3 regions of the Cellulomonas sp. KRMCY2 genome follow, and region 1 is predicted to be linked to each of the others. Evidence: predicted binding sites of a transcription regulator. Region 1 holds the regulator's gene; each other region holds the start of a gene.

Region 1 (2,262 bases):
GGCCGGCCGTCGACCCAGAAGCCCGGCCCGAGGGGGAAGGTCCGGGTGCGTCCCTTGCGGTCCTCGAGCACGACGACGTGCATGCCGCCGGACTTCTCGACCCGCACGACGGCCCCGACCCAGCCGGTGGTGACCTCCTCGACGACCAGCCCGTCCTGCGCGACCTGCGGTCGTGACGTGGGGTGCCGTGGTCGGTGGCCGCCCGGGTCGCGCAGCACGTCGTTGCCGTATCTGTCCTGGCTCATCCGCCGTCCTGCCCTTCGTCGGCCCGTCGTCGGCCCTTCGTCGCGCCCCGATGATGCCAGCGGTCGTCGCGCACATCTGGGGCGCCGCGCCAGGCACGGGTAGGATTAGCACTCGGATCCCCGGAGTGCTACGTCCGTGGACGAGGACCCCATCGCCGGACAGGAGGTGCCATGAGCGACGACCGACGGCTCGATGTCCTGCGCGCGATCGTCGAGGACTACGTCCAGACCCACGAGCCGGTCGGTTCACGCGTCCTCGTGGAGCGGCACGGGCTCGGCGTCTCACCCGCGACGATCCGCAACGACATGGCAGCGCTCGAGGAGGCCGGGTACATCGCCCAGCCGCACACCTCGGCCGGGCGCGTCCCGACCGACAGGGGCTATCGCCTCTTCGTCGACAAGCTCTCGACGATCAAGCCGTTGTCCGCGCCGGAGCGCAAGGCGATCCAGGTCTTCCTGGAGGACGCTGTCGACCTCGACGACGTCGTGGACCGAGCCGTTCGCCTGCTCGCCCAGCTCACCCAGCAGGTCGCCGTCGTGCAGTACCCGTCGCTGCGCCGGTCGGCGCTGCGCCACCTCGAGCTCGTGCCCGTCGGTGAGACCCGGCTGCTCGTGGTGATCATCACGGACAACGGCCGGGTCGAGCAGCGTGTCCTCGAGCTCGACGACCCGGTGCCCGACCACATCGTCCCGGAGCTCCGCGCGCGGCTCAACGCGACAGTCGCGGGCCGGCGCCTGATCGACCTGCCCGAGCCGCTCGAGGAGATGGCCACCGGGTTCGCCGTCGTGGACCAACCGCTGGTCCAGCGCGTCGTGCACGTGGTCGAGGACACGCTCGCGGAGGCCACCGAGGAGCGCATCGTGCTGGCCGGGACCGCGAACCTCGCCCGGAGCGGGACGGACTTCACCCAGACCATCCGTCCGGTCCTCGAGGCGCTCGAGGAGCAGGTCGTCCTGCTTCGCCTGCTGTCGGAGATGGCCGAGGACTCGGCCGGCTTCACGGTCCGGATCGGCCGGGAGAACCAGCACGCCGGACTCGCCGAGACGTCGTTCGTCGCGGCGGGCTACGGATCGCAGAGCGAGCCGGTCGCCCGCATCGGTTCGCTCGGACCCACCCGGATGGACTACGCCGGGACGATCGCCTCGGTCCGGGCGGTCGCCCGGTACCTGTCCAGGATCCTGGCCGGATGACCCGCACCGCAGACCGCAGCCCGTACGCCACCGCAGAGAGTGATCAGTGAGCAGCAACTTCTACGACATCCTCGGCGTGAGCCATGACGCCACGCAGGACGAGATCAAGAAGGCGTACCGCAAGCGCGCCCGCGAGCACCACCCGGACGTCGCGTCGGGCGACGGTGCCGAGGACCGCTTCAAGGACGTCTCGCGCGCCTACGAGGTGCTGTCGAACCCCGAGAAGCGCCAGATGTACGACCGCGGGGTCGACCCGACCGCGCCGGGCGGCGGCGCTGCGGGCGGGTTCGGCGCGGGCTTCGGCTTCCAGGACATCTTCGAGACCTTCTTCGGTGCCGGCCAGGGTGGTGGCGCCCAGCGCGGTCCGGTGCCCCGTGCCCGACGCGGCCAGGACGCGCTCGTCCGGCTCGACCTCGACCTGGCCGAGGCGGCCTTCGGCGTCCACCGCGACGTGCAGGTCGACACGGCTGTGGTGTGCGGTACGTGCCAGGGCAGCTGCTGCCGCCCCGGGACGTCGCCGCGCACGTGTGACGTCTGCGGCGGGCGCGGCGTCGTCCAGCGGGTCGCGCGCTCCTTCCTGGGCCAGGTCATGACCTCGAGCCCGTGCGCCGCGTGCCACGGCTTCGGCACGGTCATCCCCGAGCCGTGCCCCGAGTGCTCCGGCGAGGGCCGGGTCCGCAGCCGGCGGACGTTGAGCGTCGACGTACCGGCGGGCGTCGACACCGGGACCCGGATCAAGCTCACCGGACAGGGCGAGGTCGGCCCGGCCGGCGGCCCGGCCGGCGACGTCTACCTCGAGGTCCGCGAGCGCAACCACGAGATCTTC
Region 2 (2,262 bases), 200 kb from region 1:
GATCGCTGCGCTGTGCCCCATGCCGTCGAACTCGACCATCTGCTCGGCGAGCTTGATGCCGTGCTCGCGAGACTCGGCCCGCAGGACGGCGAGCACGGGTGCGAGCTTCTCGCGGGTCAGCGGCTCGGCCGGTCCGACCTTGGAGACCTCGGCGAGGATGATCGACGTGTCGGCGGGGACGGAGAAGCCCGCGTGCTCGGCGATCCACTGCGGGCTCTGCCCGACAACCGAGGCGTTCAGCTTGGCACCGGCGCAGTTCGCGGACTCGGCCGTGACGCCGAAGATGAACTCCTCGAGCTGGGCCTTCTCGGTCGGGCTGCAGCGGTAGGCGTGCAGGCGGTCGAACTCGGCCATCGCCGCGTCGTAGATCTCGGTGTCGAGGATCACGGCCTGCTCGGACGCGCAGACCATGCCGTTGTCGAAGGCCTTCGAGAGCGTCACGTCGTTGACCGCGCGCTTGAGCTTCGCGGTCTTCTCGATGTAGGCCGGGACGTTCCCCGCACCGACGCCGAGGGCGGGCTTGCCGCAGGAGTACGCGGCCTTGACCATCGCGTTGCCGCCGGTCGCCAGGATCAGCGCGACGCCGGGGTGGTTCATCAGCTCGTTGGTCGCACCGATCGACGGCGCACCGACCCACTGGATGCAGTGCTCGGGGGCGCCCGCTGCGATGGCTGCGTCGCGGACGATCTTCGCTGCGGCCACCGAGCTCTGCTGGGCCGAGGGGTGGAACGCGAAGATGATCGGGTTGCGGGTCTTGAGGGCGATCAAGGACTTGAAGATCGCTGTCGACGTCGGGTTGGTCACCGGCGTCACGCCACAGATCACGCCGACCGGCTCGGCGATCTCGATGATGCCGTGCAGGTCGTCCCGGGCGATGATGCCGACGGTCTTGAGGTCGCGCATCGAGTTCGTCACGTGCTCGCACGCGAAGATGTTCTTGACGGCCTTGTCCTCGAACACGCCGCGGTGGGTCTCGGCGACCGCGAGCTTGGCGAGCTGACCGTGCTGGTTCAGCGCCGCGACGGACGCCTTCTTGACGATGTGGTCGACGTCCTCCTGGGTGAAGGACGCGTAGGCGGCCAGCGCCTTCGTCGCGCCGGCGACCAGTGCGTCGATCGCTGAGGACGGCGTTGCCGGGGTCACCCGCTCGGCGACGGTCGCGGTCTCGGGGGTCTTCGTACGGACGGTTCGTGCGCTCACGGGGATCTCCCGGTCATGGTCGGTGATGGAGGGGATCGCCCTTGACCCACCTACGACGGTAGGTGGCTGACGTGTCCGGATCGCGTGCCAAAGGTCCTTGGGTGGCGGTGCCACGAATCGCGGTGGCTGTGCTCCCGGCTGGGCTCTGGACACCGTCGGGGGCTGGCACTCTCGGTAGCAGAGTGCTAAGAAAGGAGTGTAGCCGCCTGGTGCGGAGGCAGTCCCTCCGCCCGGGCTGACGCCGTGCCCCGGAGGGTCCGGGGCACCTTGTGGGAGGTGATCTGCGTGGCTACCCGTTACGACCCGTTCGCCGACACCGCGCGCTGGATGGACGAGATCCTCGGGTCCGTCCGGCAGGCAGCGACACCGGCTCTGCCCGGGATGCCGATGGACCTGTACCGGTCCGGCGACCACTACGTGCTGCACATCGACCTGCCGGGCGCGGACCCGGGCAGCGTCGACGTCAACGTGGAGGACCGCACCCTGACGATCAGGGCGGAGCGGACGGCACACACCGACGCGGACGTCCAGTGGCTGGCGCGCGAGCGGCCGTCCGGCACCTACGTCCGGCAGCTGACGCTGGGCCGAGGCCTCGCTCTCGACGTGATCGAGGCCAGCTACGCCGATGGCGTCCTGACCTTGACGATCCCGGTCGCCGAGGAGGCCAAGCCGCGGCGGATCGAGATCCAGCACGCGCCGTCCCGGACCGTGATCGGCTCGGCCGGCACGCCGGCACCGGCGCTGGGTGAGCAGCCGACGACCTGACCAGGCCGTCGCGACCGGAGGTCAGGCTGAAGGGTCGAGGCAGGCGGCGATCCGCCGTCCGGCCTCGACCACCAGCGGGCGGGGCATCGCGAGGTTGAACCGGACGAAGCCCCGCCCGGCCCGACCGCAGGCCGCGCCGTCGGTCAGCGCCACCCCGGTGCGTTCGCCGATCCATCGCGCGAGGTGGTCGTGCGGCGCGTCGGGCGACGCCGCCAGTGCCGCCCGCAGGTCGAGCCAGGCCAGGTAGGTGCCCTCCGGCGGGACGTGACCGATCTGTGGTGCCCGCTCGGCCAGGAC
Region 3 (2,262 bases), 1.0 Mb from region 1:
GGGCCCGACCTCAGGTGCCACGAGCCCGCCGGCCGGCTCGCGCAACGTCGTCGCGTGGCTCCCGCGCAGCACGAGGGCGCTGCGTCCGGGGCCGTCCGGTGCGAGCGGGCCGAACCAGAGGCCGGCCTCGACGACGTCGCCGTCCGCGCTGACCCACTGGGCCTCGGCGTCGGCCGGGACGGCCGTGTGCGCGATGGCCGGCCCGACCTTGACGCCGAGCGCCGGGACGGTCGAGCGCACCGCCAGGACGTCGTCCAGCGGGGGGCTGTACGCCGACGGGTCATGCCGCCGGCGCCCCCCGGTCGTACGGCGTGCAGGGTCGGCGAAGACCCCGTCGACGCCCTCGGCCAGGAGGTCGAGGGTGAGGCCGTCGGCGTGCCGGACCTCGGCCTCGGGGAAGTGCCGCAGGTTGACCGTCGCGATCGCCGCAGTGAGCTCGTCGAGGTCGACGGCGAGGACCGCGACGCCGAGGGCAGCGAACGCCATCGAGTCCCCGCCGATGCCGCACGTCAGGTCGGCCACCCGGGTGCAGCCTGCGGCGGTGTACCGCTGCGCGTGGCGGGCGCCGACGTTGAGCCGGGTCGCCTGCTCGAGGCCGGCGGCGGTGAAGAGCATGCCGTCGGCGAAGTCGTCGAACTTCTCCCGTGCCCTGGAGCGCAGCCTCGACTGGGTCAGCGCGGCAGCCACCAGGACGGCATCGACGCCTTCGCGCTGGAGGCGCTCGGACAGCACCATCGCCAGGCGCTCGTCGTAGCGCGGCAGTGCACCGAGGAGCGCCCACCCCTCAGGGCTCAGCAGCAGGCTCAGGGCGGCAGGGTCCACGAGGCCGATCCTTGCACGCCCCGTCCGCCAGGGGCCGCCCGGGCCGCCGGTGGTGCGGGCGACTGGCACTCGTGTTGACCGAGTGCTAACGCGGCAATAGATTGCTACCAGCCGCATCGGACAGCAATCGGGCTGACCGGCACCCGCGACGACGGGCAGCCCAGGTCCGCGGCCATGATCATCATCCGTTCCCACGAATGCGAAGGGGAGGTCCGCTGTGTCGGTCTCCATCAAGCCGCTCGAGGACCGGGTCGTTGTCCGCACGCTCGAAGCAGAGCAGACGACGGCTTCCGGTCTTGTCATCCCGGACACCGCCAAGGAGAAGCCCCAGGAGGGCGAGGTCCTGGCAGTCGGTCCCGGCCGCGTCGACGACAACGGCCAGCGCGTCCCGCTGGACGTCGCAGTCGGCGACACGGTCATCTACAGCAAGTACGGCGGCACCGAGGTCAAGTACGCCGGTGAGGAGTACCTGATCCTCTCGGCGCGCGACATCCTCGCCGTCGTCGTGAAGTGAGCTCGGCCAGCTCCTGAGCTGCGCACGACGAAGCCCCGCACCGGACATCCGGTGCGGGGCTTCGTCGTGCGTCGTTCAGCCGGCCTTGCGCAGGCGCCCGGCAAGCTGCGCGGTGCGCTCCTCCTCGGACAGCCCGCCCCACACGCCGTACGGCTCGCGCACGGCGAGGGAGTGCTCGCGGCACATCTCGATCACGGGGCACGTGGCGCAGATGGCCTTGGCGGCCTCCGCGCGGCGACGACGGGCCGAGCCGCGTTCGCCCTCCGGGTGGAAGAAGAGGGCCGGGTCTGCCTCGCGGCACAGGCCCTCGTACTGCCACTCCCACAGGTCCATCACCGGACCGGGCAGTCGCGAGATCTCCGTCATGGGTCCTCCTGGGTCGGACCGGCGGCTGCCGGTCGCTCTCGGTGATCGATGGCGGGGTACGCCTGGGCGATCGGTCGTCATCTGGTCGATGCGCTGTCTCCAACCTAGAACCGCGTCACAAGTTGGTCAACCCCCTTGGTCATGGTTATTCGCGCTGAAGCGTCTCGCGAAGCGAAATGACAACCGTGTGCTCATCAGCGCGTGCGGTGGCGGATCGCGCCGTGGGCTGTGCACAATCGCTTCATGGTCCCGACGAGCTCCGACGCCGCGGAGCCGTCGCGCGAGGTCCCCGCCGCAGACGAGCCCGCCGCCCGCAGCCACGGCGCATCCGCAGGGACCGCAGTGCGCGGTGCCAAGGCCGAGGGCCCTGCCCTGACCGTCGCAGCGGTCGCCCGGCGGCTCGGTGTCGCACCCGCCACGCTGCGGACCTGGGACCGCCGCTACGGGCTCGGTCCGTCGCAGCACATGGCGGGCTCGCACCGCCGGTACTCGTCGACGGACGTCGGGCGGCTCCTGGTGATGCGCCGGCTCACCCTCGAGGGTGTCGCCCCGTCGGAGGC

Evidence for each region. The regulator HrcA, encoded in region 1, represses chaperone genes, less so after heat shock. The targets are predictions, from matches to a motif close to TTNGCACTCGNNNNNNNCGAGTGCNAA.
Region 2: a site for HrcA is predicted at 1,363-1,389, ahead of K415_RS0114235 (Hsp20/alpha crystallin family protein). Genes of this name have one in related genera too.
Region 3: a site for HrcA is predicted at 885-911, ahead of groES (co-chaperone GroES). Genes of this name have one in related genera too.

What each region holds. Positions count from the first base shown of each region.
Region 1 is NZ_JAGF01000001.1:3,217,607-3,219,868, forward strand. It holds gene K415_RS0115135 (DUF3097 domain-containing protein) at 1-245, opposite strand, end outside; gene hrcA (heat-inducible transcriptional repressor HrcA) at 417-1,436, shown strand; gene dnaJ (molecular chaperone DnaJ) at 1,483-2,262, shown strand, end outside.
Region 2 is NZ_JAGF01000001.1:3,016,074-3,018,335, forward strand. It holds gene adhE (bifunctional acetaldehyde-CoA/alcohol dehydrogenase) at 1-1,200, opposite strand, end outside; gene K415_RS0114235 (Hsp20/alpha crystallin family protein) at 1,486-1,965, shown strand; gene K415_RS0114240 (MalY/PatB family protein) at 1,987-2,262, opposite strand, start outside.
Region 3 is NZ_JAGF01000001.1:2,172,114-2,174,375, forward strand. It holds gene K415_RS0110545 (class I SAM-dependent methyltransferase) at 1-822, opposite strand, end outside; gene groES (co-chaperone GroES) at 1,040-1,336, shown strand; gene K415_RS0110555 (WhiB family transcriptional regulator) at 1,412-1,702, opposite strand; gene K415_RS21745 (MerR family transcriptional regulator) at 1,946-2,262, shown strand, end outside.